DNA from 3 places in the Rahnella selenatireducens genome. Region 1 is predicted to be linked to each of the others. Evidence: predicted binding sites of a transcription regulator. Region 1 holds the regulator's gene; each other region holds the start of a gene.
What was found. The regulator PurR, encoded in region 1, represses purine synthesis genes. The targets are predictions, from matches to a motif close to CANGCAAACGTTTGCNTG.

Region 1 (6,334 bases):
TCGCGCCGGTTTCAGAACCTAAAACTCAGGAAAAAGTTTCGAAGAAGAAAGTAAAAAGCACCGAACTGGTTAAGCGAAAGACGCCTTCTGAAAAAACAGTAAAAACGACGCGGGCCGAGAGTAAAAAAGAAAAGACACTCAAGACAACGCGGGCTGAGAAAAAAGCAGAGAAAGAAACGAAAAACCGTTCTCTCGCCAAAAACAGCAGTGAAAAGGCCAGTAAAAAAGAAGCGTATGGTCGCCACCGCAAAGGCAAAAAGTTACGTGAAGAAGACAGTAAGCCGATAACGCTCAGCGCAACACACAAAAAACGTTATCAGCATGCGCAGCAAACCGCGATGACCAAGCTGATGCACCAGGTCGGCAAACCTTACCGCTGGGGCGGAACGTCACCGAATACAGGTTTCGATTGCAGCGGACTGGTCTACTACGCATACAAAGATTTGATCCGTATTAAAATGCCCCGCACAGCCAATGAAATGTACCACTTGCGCGATGCGGCTCCGGTCAAACGGGGTGAATTAGAATCCGGCGATCTGGTGTTCTTCCGGATTAATAACCGCGGCGCCGCAGACCATGTCGGTGTTTACGTAGGAAACGGGAAGTTTATCCAGTCACCGCGCACCGGCGAAGACATTAAGATCACCTCACTGGGTGACGATTACTGGCAAGATCATTATGTAGGCGCACGACGGGTAATGACCCCTAAGACAATCCGATAATAAACAATTCGTTAAGTCTGAAGTTTCGCTAATCAGCCATTGAATAGCATTTAACGAAGAGTTTCTGCAGGGAAGAGTATCGGCGGAATGGGTGACTGCGTAAAATTGAAAAGGGCGATTCCTGTTATAGGTAATCGCCCTTTTTTATTGCGGCTTTCGCACAAATCAGTTCATCACTGCGGTAAAGCTGAAAGCAATAATCACGAGCAAAGCGCAGACCGTAGTGATCAAAGAAAATTTCAGGTTGCTGTCCATCAAACCCCCTTACGGATCAAATTGTGGCGTTGGTTTAGCCACACTAAATGTGTGCCAACGCATTTTCTCATAATTCGCATTTAAAATCTTGTGCTGAATCACAGTAGGTTCATGACAATTTTACTTCCACTTTCCTGCATTATAAGTGAAAATTGTCGGTTACCACGCCTGTGTGCCGGTCGATTTCACCCGAGAGCATTTCACGCCTTACTCTGAAGAATCCACCCAACGATTTCACTGCCCTTTTCGAAGTCCGCAGTTAAATCCACGCAAGCAAACGATTAACATAATGCTAACGTGCTGAAACACGTGAGCACAGGAGTCATTTTTTACATGGCAACGATTAAAGATGTCGCAAAGCGCGCTGGCGTTTCCACCACAACCGTGTCGCACGTCATCAATAAAACCCGTTTCGTCGCCGAAGAAACCCGAGCCGCGGTTCTCCTTGCAATCAAAGAATTACACTATTCACCCAGCGCTGTGGCACGCAGCCTGAAGGTCAATAACACAAAAACTATCGGTCTGCTGGCAACGTCCAGTGAAGCGCCCTACTTCGCCGAAGTGATTGAGGCCGTGGAAAACAGCTGTTTCTCAAAAGGCTATACGCTGATTTTGTGTAACTCACACAATAATCTGGAGAAGCAACAGGCCTACCTGCAAATGCTGGCGCAAAAACGCGTCGACGGTTTACTGGTGATGTGCGCGGAATATCCGGACGAATTGCTAAATATGCTTGAAGAATACCGTTCCATCCCGATGGTTGTGATGGACTGGGGCGAAGCGCGTAAGAATTTCACCGACAGCATTATCGATAACGCGTTCGAAGGCGGTTATATGGCCGGACGTTATCTGATTGAACGCGGTCATCGCGATATCGGCGTGATCCCGGGACAGCTGGCGCGAAACACCGGCGGCGGCCGTTTTCAGGGCTTTGTGAAAGCACTGACGGAAGCTAATATTCCTCTTCGTGAAGAGTGGGTCGTTCAGGGCGACTTTGAGCCGGAATCGGGCTATCAGGCCATGCATAAAATTCTGATGCAGAAAAACCGTCCGACGGCCGTATTCTGTGGCGGCGACGTAATGGCAATGGGCGCAATTTGTGCCGCCGATGAACTGGGCCTGCGCGTACCGCAGGATATTTCCGTGATTGGCTACGATAACGTGCGTAACGCGCGCTATTTCTCACCGGCGCTGACGACAGTTCATCAGCCAAAAGAACGTCTGGGCGAAATGGCCTTTACCATGCTGCTGGACAGAATTATCAGCAAACGCGAAGAGTCGCAGACCATTGAAGTGCATCCGAAACTGGTTGAGCGCCGTTCTGTGGCCGACGGCCCGTATCGGGATTACCGCCGTTAATTCTCACTCGACGCCTGCGATGCAGGCGTTTTCTTTTCAGCCGCGCAACCATTCCCGGTTCATCGTTTCCGTATCGCCCATGTATTCCAGCAGCCACGCCAGCGAAGGCGACGGATTGCTCTGATCCCACGTCAGGCAGCACGGGCTGTCGGGGAAGATATTTTCCAGCGACAGTACCTGCAATTTCCGCTGTTCAATCCACGGCGTCACGCGGTGAACCGGCATCATCCCCACACATAAACCTTCGTTCAGACATTCCACCGCACACGTCCAGTCGGGAACCACCAGCCGCCGCTGGTTATCCAGCGTCCAGGTATCGCGTTTCGGCAATGTCCGCGATGTATCTTCCAGGCAAAGCGCAGGATAAGGCCGCAACTGATCGTCATTCAGTATTCCCGACGTCTGCGCCAGCGGATGTTGCACGCTAACCACACAATGCCAGTCCATAAAACCCATATCGCGGAAACTGAACCGCCCTCCGACGGGGATCGCCCGCGTCGCACCGATGGCGACATCTGCCCGCCCGTCGACCAGCGCGTCCCAGACACCGTTAAAGACTTCCGAATGAATGATGAGCTCGGTATCGGGGAAATGGCGGTAGAAATCCAGCACCAGCCGCCGTGTCCGCGCAGGTTTAACGATACGGTCGACGGCCACCCGTAATTCTCCGCGCCAGCCGTTTGCGACCTGCTGACACTGGCGACGGGTAGCTATCATTTTTTTTGTCAGAATCCGTGCTTCATCGACAAAAACTTTCCCTGCGGGCGTCAGAACAACGTCACGGTGTCTGCGCTCAAATAAAGGAACGGCCAGCCATTGTTCAAGCTGGCGCACGGTATAACTGATGGCCGACGGCACGCGGTGCAAATCCTGCGCGGCTGCGCTGAAACTGCCTGTTCGGGCGACGGCGTCCACGACTTCAAGTGCATATTCGGACCACATTGTTTAGCCTTCAATATTTTTGATAGCAGAATGCAAATATTAGCGTTTCACAAGCCTGTTATCCAAGCGTTAAACTCCGCATCCGATATGATTTCTGCGTCAATTCATCTGCACTAAATAAATTAAAGAGACAATAATGAAACCCTCACTTGGATTTATGCTCTATCTTGCCGGGCTGAGCATGCTTGGCTTTTTAGCGACCGATATGTACCTTCCGGCCTTCAGCGCGATGCAAACCAGCCTGATGACCAGCCCGGGCATGATCAGCGCCAGCCTGAGCATTTTCCTGGGCGGCTTTGCCATCGGCCAGTTGGTTTGGGGGCCGCTGTCCGACAAGATCGGTCGCAAACCGGTATTGCTGATCGGCTTAGCGCTCTTTGTCGTCGGTTGTCTGGGCGTACTGTGGGTTGAGAATGTCCGTGCCCTGTTGGCGCTACGTTTCCTGCAAGCTGTCGGCGTCTGTGCTGCCGCCGTCACCTGGCAGGCGCTGGTGGTAGATCGCTTTTCTGCCGATGTTGCTAAAAAAACCTTTGCCAGCATCATGCCGCTGGTGGCGCTTTCCCCCGCGCTTGCCCCTCTGCTGGGCGCATGGGTTCTTAATCATTTTGACTGGGAGGCGATTTTCGTTCTGCTGACCGGCGTAGCCGTTATCCTGCTGATCACCACGTTCACTCTGCGCGAAAAGACACCGGAGGTTCATGCCCCTGAAGATAAAGCCGGTTTCGCGAAGCTTCTTGCTTCGCGGGTTTACAGCGGTAATGTGATGATTTATGCCGCCTGCTCTGCTGGCTTTTTCGCGTGGCTGACCGGTTCTCCATTTATTCTCAGCGACATGGGATATTCGCCGGGCGTGATTGGCCTGAGCTATGTTCCTCAGACCATTGCTTTCCTGCTGGGCGGTTTTGGATGTCGCGTACTGATCAGTAAAACGGATGGGAATAAGATCCTGCCGTGGCTGTTGGCGGGTTATGGCGTCAGTGTTGCGGGTCTGTTCGGCGTAGCTATATTTACTGATGCCGGGCTGATGAGCCTGTTAATTCCGTTCTGTATGATGGCTTTGGTGAATGGCGCGATTTATCCCATTGTTGTCGCAAATGCATTAATGCCATTTACTGCTAATACAGGTAAGGCCGCGGCGTTGCAAAATACCCTGCAGTTGGGTTTGTGTTTCCTCGCGAGTCTGCTGGTTTCCGCATTTATTGTGCAACCACTCATGGCGACAGTCACCACGATGCTGTCTACACTACTGTTGGTAGTTTTAGGCCGCTGGCTGTCACTGCGTCAGGAAGAAGGGCAATCCGGTGAACAGGAACCGGAGCAGAAACAGCAAGCAAGGCATGCGAACTGATCGCAATAATGACCTTAAGTAACAATCACTTAATGGACATTTTCATTCGTCGCGATTAACTATTGAGAATGCCTGCCAGCGAGCCTATACTCAACAAAACCCAATAAAATAGCATTTTTACAATACTTTTATTACATACTTAGCGCCGGCGCGAGGGTCGCGTCACACTATTTATTCTGGTTTATTTTTCAAGGATGATTTTCCTGCACGCCATTTGTGTGCGGGTGTTCTTCTAAATTTCCTCTGTAGGTGTCGAATATCGGACGTGGCGCGAGTCGTCTGTTCTCATAAAGACCTGCACAAATTGCCTTTGCTTTTCCCGGCAGGTTAATAAGTCAGAAGAGAAAGTGATGGAGAAGCTATGAGTTCATCGTGTATAGAAGACCAAAGCATTCAGGACAATCAGTGGTATCGGATAGTCAGTGAATTGCTGGCTACGGCAGACATCCAGGTTAACGGTAATCGCCCTTTCGACCTTAAAGTAAAAAACACTGACTTCTTCAAGCGTGTTTTACAGGAAGGTTCTTTGGGTCTGGGTGAAAGCTATATGGATGGTTGGTGGGAATGTGAGCGCCTTGATATATTTTTCCAGCGTGTTCTCCGTGCAGGTTTGGAAAATAAACTCCCCCACCATTTCAAAGATACACTGCGCATCGCAGCTGCACGCCTAACCAATCTGCAATCCCGCAAACGTGCGTGGATCGTTGGGAAAGAACATTACGATTTGGGTAATGATTTATTCACTCTGATGCTCGACCCATATATGCAATATTCCTGTGGCTACTGGAAAGACGCCACGACGCTTGAAGAAGCGCAGGAAGCTAAACTCAAAATGATCTGCGATAAACTGCAACTGAAACCGGGCCAGCGTTTACTCGATATCGGTTGTGGCTGGGGCGGATTGTCTGAGTTTGCAGCCCGCAATTATGGCGTCAGCGTTGTCGGCGTGACAATTTCTGCCGAGCAACAAAAACTGGCTCAGAAACGCTGCGAAGGCCTGGACGTCACCATCTTGCTTCAGGATTACCGCGATCTTAACGATCAGTTCGATCGCGTTGTTTCTGTCGGCATGTTCGAACATGTGGGTCCAAAAAATTATGACACCTACTTTAATGTCGCCAGACGCAATATCAAACCTGACGGCATTTTCCTGCTGCACACCATCGGTTCTAACAAAACAAATCTGAGTGTCGATCCTTGGATCGATAAATACATCTTCCCGAACGGTTGCCTGCCGTCTGTCCAGCAAATTGCTCAAAACAGCGAGTCATTGTTCGTGATGGAAGACTGGCACAATATCGGCGCAGATTATGACCGTACCCTGATGGCCTGGAATGAACGTTTCCAGAAACACTGGCCAGAACTGGCAGAACGTTACGGCGATCGTTTCCACCGGATGTTTACCTACTATCTGAATGCCTGCGCGGGAGCGTTCAGGGCTCGTGACATTCAGCTCTGGCAAGTTGTGTTCAGTCCGGAAGGTGTGGATGGCGGTATGCGCGTCCCGCGTTAACTCGGACAAGTAATGCTGTGCCATAAAAGCAAAAAACCGGACATGAATGTCCGGTTTTCTTTTGGTGCTTCTTCACACACGTGCTGAAAATAATTATTCAGCCCTTTCGATCATTGCCTGCGCAGTGGCAATTGCAGCTTCGCGACTGGCCAGCACGCGTTCAACGGTATCGACGATGGCCTGCGTTTGCGGATC
Region 2 (6,334 bases), 540 kb from region 1:
ATTGCGGGGACGGGCGCTGTTCAGGCAATACGACGCGTAACCGTCATACTTCGAGCTGCGGATGCGTTGGCTGCGTTCAGTCACCCGAATCACTTACTGGAGTAAGCTCATCGGGACTCCTTTACTTGCCGCCTGCCCGCAACCCGAATTATTTAGGTTCCCAACGGCTCTTCCCGTCAAAGGGGATAGCTGTTGGATTTAAAGCTTCTCAACCGCCCAGGCGATTCCGCTGGCGTATTCTTCCGGCAACATCGGCACCAGTGCGTTCAGGTTTTCTTTCAGCAGGCTGGCGCTGGCGTCGTTGAGATTCAGGTGTCCGACTTTACGACCCGGACGCACTTCTTTCTCGTACCAGTGCAGATTCACCAGCGGCAGGTTCAGCCAGTGTTCTGACACATCTGTGCCAATCAGATTGACCATCACTGATGGCGTGCTGACCACCGGTTTCGGCAGTGGCAGCCCGAGGATTGCGCGCAGGTGCATTTCGAACTGGCTGTAGGATGCGCCGTTTTGCGTCCAGTGCCCGCTGTTGTGAACGCGTGGTGCCAGTTCATTAATCAGCAAACCTTCGGCAACAACGAAACATTCCATTGCCATCACGCCGACGTAATTCAGTTCGTTCAGAATTGCTGACAGCATGCTTTCTGCCTGCTGTTGCAGCGCAGCGTCCGGCTCAGGCAGTGCAACGCTGGTGCGCAAAATACCGTCCTGATGCAGATTGTGCGTCAACGGATAATAGACGGTTTTCCCGTCGTGACCGCGTGCGCCAACCAGTGAAACTTCGCCGGAAAAATTGATGCCTTGCTCAACGATGCATTCACCGTAGCAATCCTGCGGCAGCGTGGTTTCTTCGCCGGAACGCAGACGCCATTGCCCGCGGCCGTCGTAACCGCCGACGCGGCGTTTCACAATCGCAAGTTCACCGAGCGTGGCGAAAATCTGCGGCCATTCAGCGGCACCGGCCAGCAACTGCCACGGTGCGTTCGCCAGACCGAGCTGGTCGAGTAACTGTTTTTGCGTCAGGCGATCGGCCAGGCGCGGGAAAATATCGCGGTTAACGAACGCATTATGCGTTGCCAGTTCGCGGGTTAAGGCGGTTTCCGGCCAGCGTTCAATTTCAGCCGTAATCACGCTTTGCTGAAAAGGCACCGCTTCCGGCTCCGCATCCAGACCCACCGGATAAACAGCGATCCCCAGCGGTTCACCGGCCTGACGCAGCATTCTGCCTAACTGACCGTTTCCGAGCACGCAAACCGGTTTCATGCTTCTTCCCTCGGATCGGGATTATTCAGCACTTCATCCGTTTGTGCGACACGCCACGCGGCCAGGTTTTTAGCAATTTCGGTATCATGGAGTGCGAGAATTTGTGCAGCGAGCAGGGCGGCGTTGGCGGCTCCGGCTTTACCAATCGCCAGCGTACCGACCGGAATACCGCGTGGCATCTGGACGATAGAATACAGGCTGTCGATGCCGCTAAGCGCCGCGCTTTGCACCGGCACGCCGAGCACCGGCACCAGCGTTTTCGCCGCCAGCATGCCCGGCAAATGTGCCGCGCCGCCGGCACCTGCGATGATCACATCAAACCCGTTAGCGGAAGCCTGTTCAGCAAAGGTGAACAATTTGTCCGGCGTGCGGTGTGCGGAGACGATATCGACATGGAAAGGAATATTCAGCGTTGTGAGCACTTCGGCGGCGAACTGCATGGTCGCCCAGTCACTTTTAGACCCCATAACGATGGCGATTTTTGCCGGGGTAACGTTGGATGACATGTCTGTATAGCTCCTGTGATTCGGATGTAAAGCGTGCGAGGGCGCAAATGATATCACGCTCACGAAGCGAGGAAAACGGTTGCGTAGCTGGAATACGGTGCATTTTTGATGAGAAGTGAGCGGCAGATTTGTATAATCCCAGCCACAATAATATTCGCCATCCCCACTGGAAACTGAACTATGACGCAGGCTTTACTGGCACCGATTTACGATTTTCTTCACTGTGAAACACCGGCTCTCTGGGTGGATGTTGCGCTGGAAAATCAGACGGTGTTGCTGATTGACCACGCCAACTGTGAAAAAAAAGCGGCGGCCACGGCCATGAGCCTGATGACAAAATATCTCGATCGCACCGAGCTGCTGTTTTGTGCGGCGCGCCTGGCCCGCGAGGAACTTCACCACTTTGAGCAGGTGGTGGAAATCATGCAAAAGCGCAATATCGCTTACACCCAGCTTTCGCCGTCGCGCTACGCCAGCGGCATGATTAAGCATACGCGTCATCATGATGATGTGAATATTCTGGTCGACCGGCTGATTATCGGGGCGTATATCGAAGCGCGTTCCTGCGAGCGTTTCGCCAAAATAGCGCCGTATCTGGATGAAACGCTGTCGCGTTTTTATACGTCGCTGCTGCGCTCAGAATCACGGCATTTTGCCGATTATCTGGCGCTGGCAGAGCAGTATGCGGGAACGGATATCAGTGAACGCGTGGAGGAGTTTGGCCGGATTGAAGCGGAACTGATTTTGTCACCTGATGAACAATTCCGCTTCCACAGCGGTGTTCCCGTTTGCAGCCTTAAAACGGGAAGCTGATCAGTTCCACGTTATCGGCGGTGACTTTCACCATTGAGCCTTCTTCGTGCCATGCACCTAATACCACGCGGTGGCCGGTTTTATTTTCTAAAGGCACGTCATGAATAGCCGGGCGGTGCGTGTGGCCGTGGATCATCCACTCGACGCCTGCCGCCTGCATTTCACTGATCACCGTCTGCGGATTCACGTCCATAATTTCCAGCGATTTTCCCTGATTAGACGCTTTGCTGTTGGCGCGCATTTTTGCGGCAATCGCCAGCCGCCATTTCAGGGGCAGCATCAGGAATAATTTCTGGATAAACGGGTTGTGAACTTTTTTGCGGAAATTCTGGTAGGCAATGTCATCGATACACAGCGTGTCGCCGTGCAGGATCAGCACGCGGCGGCCATAAAGCTCGAGAACTTTTTTCTCCGGCAGCAGCGTCATCAGGCTTTCACGCGCAAAACGTCTGCCGAGCAGAAAATCGCGGTTACCGTGGATGAAAAAGCAGGGGACGCCTTGCTGGCGGAGCTGGTTTAACGCCGCAGCGATTTCTGCGTGTAACGGTTCCGGGTCATCATCGCCAATCCAGGCTTCGAATAAATCCCCGAGAATGTACAGCGCATCAGCCTGCGGCGCATCTTCGCGAAGAAAACGCAGAAAACCGGCAGTGATTGCCGGTTCCTGTGCGCAAAGATGGATATCTGCGATAAAAAACGTGGTCATCCCGACGCTAATTATTCGCTGATGGTGACGCTTTTGATCACAACATCTTCTTTTGGAACGTCCTGGTGCATACCGCTGCGGCCTGTTTTCACGGCTTTGATCGCGTCAACCACGTCCTGACCTTCAACCACTTCTGCAAATACGCAGTAACCCCAACCCTGCGCATTTTTGCCGCTGTGGTTCAGGAAATCGTTGTCAGTGACGTTGATGAAGAACTGCGCGGTAGCGGAATGCGGGTCATTGGTACGCGCCATTGCCAGCGTGCCTTTGGTGTTTTTCAGGCCGTTATCCGCTTCGTTATCGATAGGTGCGTCGGTGTTTTTCTGGTTCATGCCTGGCTCAAAACCGCCGCCCTGGATCATGAAACCGTTAATCACACGGTGGAAAATTGTGTTGTCGTAGAAGCCCTTACGGCAATAGTTCAGGAAGTTTTCAACCGTGGCTGGCGCTTTGTCAGCGAAGGTTTTAATGACGATGTCGCCGTGGTTGGTGTGGAAAGTGACCATATTTATCATCCTGCTAATGTTAATGTGTGCTCTCTGTCAGAGCGGCTACTATAGCCTTTTCTTATACCATAACTCAAAAGTTGCCGTCAGCACTGGCTTTGTGGTGACTAAAGCCCGTCCGGCGGCCTTATGCCGTTTCGGTAAAGCCATTTTCGTTATATTATGAGCCTTAGTGACGCCGAAAAGGCGCCAACGTCATTTTCTACGCCCAACACACGGAATAGCCTGATGCTGAAGATTTTTAATACCCTGAGTCGCCAAAAAGAGGAATTCAAGCCAATTCATGCCGGTAAAGTCGGGATGTACGTGTGTGGGATCACTGTTTACGACCTGTGTCATATTGGCCACGGTCGCACCTTTGTGTCTTTCGACGTGGTATCGCGTTACCTGCGTTACCTCGGTTATGACCTGAAATATGTGCGTAACATCACCGACATCGACGACAAAATCATTAAACGTGCCGCTGAAAATGGCGAATCTTTTACGGCATTAACCGACCGCATGATTGCTGAAATGCATGCAGACTTTGCGTCGCTCAATATTTTGCCGCCAGATTCAGAACCCCGCGCTACGCAGCACATTGTTGAAATCATCGATATCGTGCAGAAGCTGATCGACCGCGATCACGCATACGTTGCGGCAAACGGTGATGTGATGTTTTGGGTCGAAAGCGATCCGGATTACGGTTTGCTGTCCCGTCAGGATCTGGATCAGCTTCAGGCCGGTGCGCGCGTGGAAGTGGAAGCCAACGTGAAACGCAATCCGATGGATTTCGTGCTGTGGAAAATGTCTAAACCGGGCGAACCGAGCTGGACGTCTCCGTGGGGCGAAGGCCGTCCGGGCTGGCATATCGAATGTTCAGCCATGAACTGCAAGCAGTTGGGCGCGCATTTTGATATTCACGGTGGCGGTTCTGACCTGATGTTCCCGCACCACGAAAACGAAATCGCGCAATCAAGCTGCGCACACGACGGCCCGTACGTGAATACCTGGATGCACTCCGGTATGGTCATGATTGACCGTGAGAAAATGTCCAAATCACTGGATAACTTCTTCACCGTGCGCGACGTGCTGAAATATTACGACGCAGAAAGCGTGCGTTACTTCCTGATGTCCGGCCACTATCGCAGTCAGCTGAACTACAGCGAAGAAAACCTGAAACTGGCACGTACCTCGATGGAACGTCTGTACACCGCACTGCGCGGCACAGATGCCAGCGCAACGCTAGCCGGTGGTGACGCGTTCGTGGCCCGTTTCCGCGCGGCGATGGACGATGATTTCAACACACCTGAAGCGTATTCCGTGCTGTTTGATATGGCGCGTGACATCAACCGCCTGAAAACCGAAGATCTGTCTGCGGCAAACGGTCTGGCCGCAGAGCTGCGCCAGCTGGCGGGCGTTCTGGGTCTGCTGGAGCAGGATCCTGAACAGTTCCTGAAATCCGGTGCGCAGGCGGATAACGACGAAGAAGTGGCTGAAATCGAATCACTGATCAAACAGCGTAACGACGCCCGTGCCAGTAAAGACTGGGGCATGGCAGATAAAGCGCGTGACCGTCTGAATGAAATGGGTATCGTTCTGGAAGATGGGGCAGCAGGCACCACCTGGCGCAGAAAATAATCTCCTTCATACTTTTGATTTCATAAAGCCTCCTCTCCGGAGGCTTTTTCATAAGGATCGTCCTGTGACAAAAATGCTTCTGGCTTATCAGCCGCCGTACGACTGGCAGTGGATGAGCACTTTTCTTGGCGCACGCGCCTTGCAGGGCGTCGAGCAGCAGGACGGCGAGTTTTATCAGCGCACGCTGGCTGTTATGCACAACGGCAATCGGCTGACCGGCTGGTTGCGGCTGCGTCCCTTGCCGGAGAAAAACGTTGTCGAGCTGGAGGTTTCGCCCTCGCTGGCAGTGGTTGCGGAAAACGTGGCGCAGCAGGTGCGGCGGTTGGTGGATCTCGATGCGCAGCCGGACGTGATTGCGCAGGGTTTAGGGCGGCTCGCCGAAAACTCGCCGGGTCTGAGATTGCCGGGCTGCGTTAATCGGTTTGAACTGACGGTCAGGGCAATTCTCGGGCAACTGGTCAGCGTGAAAATGGCAGCAACGTTAGCGACCCGTCTGACGGAGAAATGGGGTGAACCGGTCACCACGCCTTTCCCGGCACTTACGCATCTTTTTCCCTCTCCGGCGAGTGTGGCTCAGCTGACCGTGGACGATTTACGCGGGATTGGCGTACAGGCGAAACGCGCCGCGTGCCTCATTGGTATCGCTCAGGCGGTGGAAGCGGGGCGTTTGCCGCTCGATGATATGAATGATGCGCAGGATGGCGTGAAGCAATTGCTGGCGATGCCGGGCATTGGCAGCTGGACGGCGAGCTATGTCGCGATGCGCGCCTGGTCTGCGCCGGATGTTTTTCTGGGCGGCGATTATCTGATTAAGCAGCGCTTTCCTGGTATGACACCGGGGAAAATCGCCCGTTACGCCGAAGTTTGGACACCGTGGCGCACGTACGCCACGTTGCATTTATGGTTTAACAATGACTGGC
Region 3 (6,334 bases), on a different contig from region 1:
CGACGTGGATTTCGGCCAGAATATGATTGCGCGAAATACCGGCGTGATCCGCGCGGGCGACAGCGTTGAGGTGCTGGCCACCAAGCCGCCACGGCCTTACGGCGCAGGTGAAGTGGTTGAAAACGTTGACGCGCCGAAAAGCACTGCGCAGGATGTGACCATCAATTATCAGGGCACGCAGTTCATCGGGAATAATCAGCAGATTTTGCTCGAACAACTGGAATTGCAGGGACTACGGATCCCGTATTCGTGTCGTGCGGGAATATGTGGTGCCTGCAAAATGACATTACAAGAGGGAAAGGTTTCGCCGCTGAAAGAAAGTGCCGTGGGCAAAGACGGAATGATATTGTCGTGCAGCTGTATTCCGGCCTCAGATATTATCATCAGCTAGAAAACGCAGTTAACTCAGGGTCAGGCAGTTTTAAACGGAATGACGAACTTAAACTGCCTGATCGTAGACATCGCTGTCCACCCGGAAAGCCGCGGGCATCAGGCGGTCATGCATCACTTTAATCGCATCACCCAGCACCATACCGCGCCCCGCCACTGTCAGACGTTCCTGCGCCAGCAAGCACAGACTGGCGTTATCGCCGGACTCAACCACCAGTAATGTCGCCTGCTCACCACTTTCCATTACCTGCACTTGCGCAAGCTGACCGTTTGCTGGCTGGAAAGGACGATGTTGCTGACTGAAATGCCAGCTCTTTGGCATTAGCGGTTTTAAAAAGCGAAAAGCGACCAATGCATTTAATACTAATTCGGCGCGCTGTTCGGCGGCCAGACGAATATGTTTGCACTGTTCTTCGAAATCAAAATACAGCGCCGCATCATCGACACAAAATGACATATCACCGAACGCATCCGGCGTTAACATTTTAGCCGGGAATCTGGAACGGAAAATCATGCCATTAGCGAGATCCAACATAAGTCGGTCATGTTCAGTATCAAAATACCAACGCCAATTATCATCTGGTTTGATTTTCATTTCGTCATCCTGTTTGCGCGATGCCCTCTGTCTGTTTGCCCGTAATGTTCTGTTGTTATCCAACCGGATAAGAATAGATCTTTTTATTACGAGCTGATATCAGACAAATCCTGAGCCTGAATAATGGCCAGTGGACAAAATATAGACGAGCCGGGTTAATAAATAAACCCCTGACTCGCCTTAAGGATGAAAAATATCAGAGGTGGGTAACAATATCTTTGATCAATCCCGGACCACGGAAGATAAATCCGGAATAGATTTGAATTAATGATGCGCCGGCTGCCATTTTTTCACGCGCTGCCGTCAGTGAATCAATGCCACCGACGCCAATAATAGGCAGGCGACCTTGTAATTCATTTGACAGCATGCGGATAATTTCTGTGCTGCGCAGTTGCAGCGGGCGACCGCTCAGTCCGCCAATCTGATCACAATGATTAAGGCCCTGGATCAGTTTACGATCGAGCGTGGTGTTAGTGGCAATCACGCCATCCATATTATGACGCACCAGGCTGTCAGCTATTTGGATCAATTCTTCCTCAGAAAGATCCGGCGCGATCTTCACAGCAACCGGGACATATTTCTGATGGCGCTGCTGAAGTTCAAGCTGCTTATTTTTAATCGCCGCCAGTAAATCATCAAGCGCTTCGCCGTATTGCAGTGAACGTAATCCCGGCGTGTTTGGTGAAGAAATATTCACCGCAATATAACCCGCGTACGGATATACCTTTTCCATACAGGTCAGATAATCATCTTTACCCTGCTCGACCGGCGTATCTTTATTCTTGCCGATATTAATCCCCAGGATGCCGCCAAAATGGGATTTTTTGACGTTATTCACCAGATTATCCACACCGTGGTTATTGAAACCCATGCGGTTAATCAGGCCTTCTGCTTCAACGATGCGGAATAAACGTGGCTTATCATTACCCTCCTGTGCGCGCGGCGTCACGGTTCCCACTTCCACAAAACCAAATCCCATTGCGCCGAGTGCATCGATACATTCGCCGTCCTTATCCAGGCCAGCGGCCAGCCCCAGCGGATTCTTGAAGGTTAATCCCATGCAGGTCACCGGTTTGGCCGGAACGGACTGACGAATTAAAAACTCAAGGGGAGTGCCGGAGATGCGGCTTAACTGACGGAAGGTTAACTCGTGGGCGCGTTCTGGATCGAGCTGAAACAGTGCTTTCCTGACAAAAGGATAATACATGGAGACTCCTGGATTCCCGGTGGCTAGACGGGGCGGTATTATCGACTAAGCGCCGGGCAATTGGAAACGATAACCGGCGGATTGGCACAATAATTGTTTCCGCACGCAAACGATTACTTTTTATTTACCTTAATTTTACTTTTATTCCCCCGCGCCCGCTTCATCCCTGCTTTATCCGTTTTCAAACTATTCATAGCCAAAATTGAGATTTCCGGTGCGCGGCGTCCCCCTGTTACGTTTACTTCACTTTGTTAAAGAAAATAATGGTTCTATTACTTTTTGTTATAAGGAAGAGAGATGCGCGTTATAACAATCGCAGGCAGCCCGCGACAACCTTCACGTTCTTCCTCCCTGCTGGCGCTCAGCCATCAGTGGCTGGCAAGCCGCGGCGTCGAGGTTTTCACCTATACGATTCAGGATTTTTCCGCTGACGACCTGCTGTTCGCAAATTTCGCCAGCCCGCAGCTCAAACAGCTGAATGCTGAACTGGCAAGCGCCGATGGATTGATCGTGGCAACTCCGGTCTATAAAGCCTCATTTTCCGGCGCACTGAAAACATTGCTGGATTTACTGCCGGAACGCGCGCTCGACCACAAAGTCGTACTGCCGCTGGCCACCGCCGGTTCGATAGGCCATATGCTCGCGGTAGATTACGCGCTCAAACCGGTGCTGGCGTCACTCAAAGCGCAGGAAGTTTTGCAGGGCGTTTTCGCCGATGACAGCCTGATCACCGATTACCAGAGTTTCCCGGCGAAGCTTGATCCCGCTCTTGAAGAACGTCTGACCGAATCGCTGGAAAACTTCTATCTGGCACTCAGCCGCCGCCGCCCGCTGGCGCCGTCTGTCGCGTCCCTTTCTGCCCAGGCATTACGCGTTTAACTTTAAAAGGAATTAACCATGCCAGCATCCTTCTCTTTATTACGTCACCTGCCAGTTATTGCCGTGCTGCTGACCAGCCTGACGCTGAGCGGTACAGTACTTGCGCAGGAAAAAGATCCCGCGCAGTTACGCATCGCCTACCAGAAAGGATCCGTCGGTCTGGTGCTGGCTAAATCCCATCAGTTACTGGAAAAACGTTTCCCGGACACCAAAATCAGCTGGGTGGAATTTCCTGCCGGCCCGCAGATCCTTGAAGCGCTGAACGTCGGCAGTATTGATCTGGGCGGAACCGGTGATTTGCCACCGCTGTTCGCGCAGGCCGCAGGCGCGGATCTGCTGTATATCGGTTCCGAACCGCCGAAGCCGAAAGCTGAAGCCATTCTGGTCGACAGCAACAGCCCGATTAAAACTGTCGCAGACCTGAAAGGCCATAAAGTTGCTTTCCAGAAAGGCTCCAGTTCGCACAATTTACTGCTTCGTGCGCTGCAGCAGGCCGGGCTGAAATTCACCGATATCCAGCCGGTTTATCTGACGCCCGCTGACGCACGCGCGGCTTTCCAGCAACATGACGTCGATGCCTGGGCTATCTGGGATCCCTACTATTCTGCCGCTCAAGTTCAGGGCGATGTTCGCGTGCTGACCGACGGTTCCACGCTGCACCAGACCGGTTCTTTCTATCTGGCACCGAAAAAATATACCGAAGCGAATCCGCAATTTATCAGCGCCGTTCTGGACGTATTAACGCAGGCGAATGCGCTGACGAAAACCGACCGTGCGCAAAGTATCACACTGCTTTCCCAGTCGATGGGGCTGCCGGATAAAGTCGTGGCGTCTTATCTCGACCACCTGCCGGATATGCCTATCACACCGGTCAGCGCCGAAACCGAAAAACGCCAGCAGCAAACCGCCGATCTGTTCTATGAAAGTCATATTTTGCCAAAACCGGTTGAGATTAAAGATCGCATCTGGAAACCCGAAGTACAGGCTAACTAAACATTCATTGAGCCGCCTACTGAGCGGCACCTGATGACGATTTGAGAGGAACACAACATGAGTCTGAACGTATTCTGGTTCTTACCTACCCACGGCGATGGCCGTTATTTAGGCACTGAAGAAGGCGCGCGCGTGGTCGATCACGGCTATCTTCAGCAGATCGCACAGGCTGCAGACCGCCTGGGTTTTGGCGGTGTATTGCTGCCAACAGGCCGTTCATGTGAAGACTCATGGCTGGTAGCCGCCTCACTGATTTCGGTGACTCAGCGTCTGAAATTTCTGGTGGCGCTACGTCCGGGGATTATTTCTCCGACGCTGGCTGCCCGTCAGGCCGCCACGCTGGACCGGCTTTCCGGCGGTCGTGCGCTGTTTAATCTTGTTACGGGCGGTGATCCCACCGAACTGGCTGCCGAAGGTTTGCACCTCAATCACAAGGAACGCTACGAAGCGTCCGCAGAATTTACCCGCATCTGGCGCCGCGTGCTGGAAGGGGAAACCGTGGATTACGAAGGCAAGCACATTCAGGTGAAAGGCGCGAGCCTGATGCACCCGCCGGTTCAGTACCCTCGCCCGCCGCTGTATTTTGGCGGTTCTTCTGACGAAGCGCAGGATCTGGCCGCTGAGCAGGTTGAACTGTATCTCACCTGGGGTGAACCGCCCGCGCTGGTGAAAGAAAAAATCGAGCAGGTCCGCGCGAAAGCCGCGGCGAAAGGCCGTACGGTTCGTTTCGGTATTCGTCTGCACGTGATTGTTCGCGAAACCAATGAAGAAGCCTGGCGCGCCGCTGACAAGCTGATCGCCAACGTGGATGACGAAACTATTCAGCGCGCGCAGGCCGCATTTGCGAAGACCGATTCCGTCGGTCAGCACCGTATGGCCGCCCTGCACGGCGGCGACCGCAATAAACTCGAAATCTATCCGAACCTGTGGGCAGGCATTGGTCTGGTGCGCACCGGCGCGGGTACGGCGCTGGTCGGAGACGGCCCGACCGTTGCGGCCCGCATGCAGGAATATGCCGATCTGGGCATCGATACCTTTATTTTCTCCGGTTATCCGCATCTGGAAGAAGCGTACCGCGTTAGCGAACTGCTGTTCCCGCATCTGGATCTGGCAAAACCCGAAGACGATCAAACCGTGAAAAATGCCATTTTGCCGCGCGGTGAACTGGTGGCGCACGATTTTGCGAATAAACGCGTCGCCAGCCAGCATTAAGGAGAAAAAGATGACGAGATCTCAACGCTGGCTGAACCGCGCCGCGCCATGGGTCGTTCCGGTTGTCTTGATCGGCGGCTGGCAACTGGCCGTTGAAGGGGGGTGGTTGTCTAACCGCATACTTCCGGCACCGAGCGCTGTGGTTGAAGCGTTTTGGACACTGGCGAAAAGCGGCGACCTCTGGCAGAACCTGAAGATCAGCACTTTCCGTGCGCTGATTGGTTTTGCCATCGGCGGCAGTCTGGGTTTACTGCTCGGCTTTATCACCGGGCTTTCACGCTGGGGCGAACGTCTGCTCGACAGCTCGCTTCAGATGCTGCGTAACATTCCGCATCTGGCGCTGATCCCGCTGGTGATTTTGTGGTTCGGCATCGATGAATCCGCCAAGATTTTCCTCGTGGCGCTGGGCACTCTGTTCCCGATTTATCTCAACACTTACCACGGTATTCGCAACATTGACCGTGGCCTGCTGGAGATGTCGCGCAGCTACGGTTTATCCGGTTTCCCGCTGTTTATTCAGGTGGTTTTACCGGGCGCGCTGCCGTCGATCATGGTCGGCGTTCGTTTTGCGCTGGGCTTTATGTGGCTGACGCTGATCGTCGCGGAAACCATTTCGGCCAACTCAGGCATCGGTTATCTGGCGATGAATGCCCGCGAGTTTTTACAAACTGACGTCGTGGTTGTGGCCATCGTGTTGTACGCCATCCTCGGCAAACTGGCCGATGTCCTGGCCCGCCAGCTGGAAAGTGTCTGGTTACGCTGGCACCCGGCCTATCAGAAAAAACAAGGAGACGCCGCATGAGCGCACCTGCACGTATCGGGCAAGGCACGCCGGTCACCTTATCCGGAATCACAAAAAAATACGGCAACCGCGCCGTACTCAACGACATTAATCTGCGTATTCCACCCGGCCAGTTTGTGGCCGTTGTGGGCCGCAGCGGTTGCGGAAAAAGTACCTTGCTGCGCCTGCTCGCCGGGCTGGAAAAAACCACCCAAGGCGAGCTGCTCAGCGCCAGCGCACCGCTGAGTAAGGTTCGCGAAGATACACGGCTAATGTT

Region 2: the regulator PurR is predicted to act here: its motif matches at 1,838-1,855, upstream of purE (5-(carboxyamino)imidazole ribonucleotide mutase).
Region 3: the regulator PurR is predicted to act here: its motif matches at 2,295-2,312, upstream of pyrD (quinone-dependent dihydroorotate dehydrogenase).

The regions. Positions count from the first base shown of each region.
Region 1 covers NZ_JBKEZJ010000001.1:1,258-7,591, forward strand. The annotation lists gene ACLBVC_RS00015 (C40 family peptidase) at 1-722, shown strand, start outside; gene cydH (cytochrome bd-I oxidase subunit CydH) at 888-977, opposite strand; gene purR (HTH-type transcriptional repressor PurR) at 1,311-2,336, shown strand; gene punR (DNA-binding transcriptional activator PunR) at 2,373-3,278, opposite strand; gene punC (purine nucleoside transporter PunC) at 3,415-4,626, shown strand; gene cfa (cyclopropane fatty acyl phospholipid synthase) at 4,988-6,139, shown strand; gene ACLBVC_RS00045 (riboflavin synthase subunit alpha) at 6,233-6,334, opposite strand, start outside.
Region 2 covers NZ_JBKEZJ010000001.1:544,601-550,934, reverse strand. The annotation lists gene ybbP (putative ABC transporter permease subunit YbbP) at 1-40, shown strand, start outside; gene purK (5-(carboxyamino)imidazole ribonucleotide synthase) at 199-1,263, opposite strand; gene purE (5-(carboxyamino)imidazole ribonucleotide mutase) at 1,260-1,769, opposite strand; gene miaE (tRNA-(ms[2]io[6]A)-hydroxylase) at 1,950-2,582, shown strand; gene lpxH (UDP-2,3-diacylglucosamine diphosphatase) at 2,566-3,288, opposite strand; gene ppiB (peptidylprolyl isomerase B) at 3,300-3,794, opposite strand; gene cysS (cysteine--tRNA ligase) at 4,023-5,414, shown strand; gene alkA (DNA-3-methyladenine glycosylase 2) at 5,488-6,334, shown strand, end outside.
Region 3 covers NZ_JBKEZJ010000009.1:23,893-30,226, reverse strand. The annotation lists gene ACLBVC_RS15645 (YcbX family protein) at 1-391, shown strand, start outside; gene ACLBVC_RS15640 (cell division protein ZapC) at 440-985, opposite strand; gene pyrD (quinone-dependent dihydroorotate dehydrogenase) at 1,182-2,192, opposite strand; gene ssuE (NADPH-dependent FMN reductase) at 2,490-3,071, shown strand; gene ACLBVC_RS15625 (sulfonate ABC transporter substrate-binding protein) at 3,090-4,064, shown strand; gene ssuD (FMNH2-dependent alkanesulfonate monooxygenase) at 4,122-5,276, shown strand; gene ssuC (aliphatic sulfonate ABC transporter permease SsuC) at 5,287-6,078, shown strand; gene ssuB (aliphatic sulfonates ABC transporter ATP-binding protein) at 6,075-6,334, shown strand, end outside.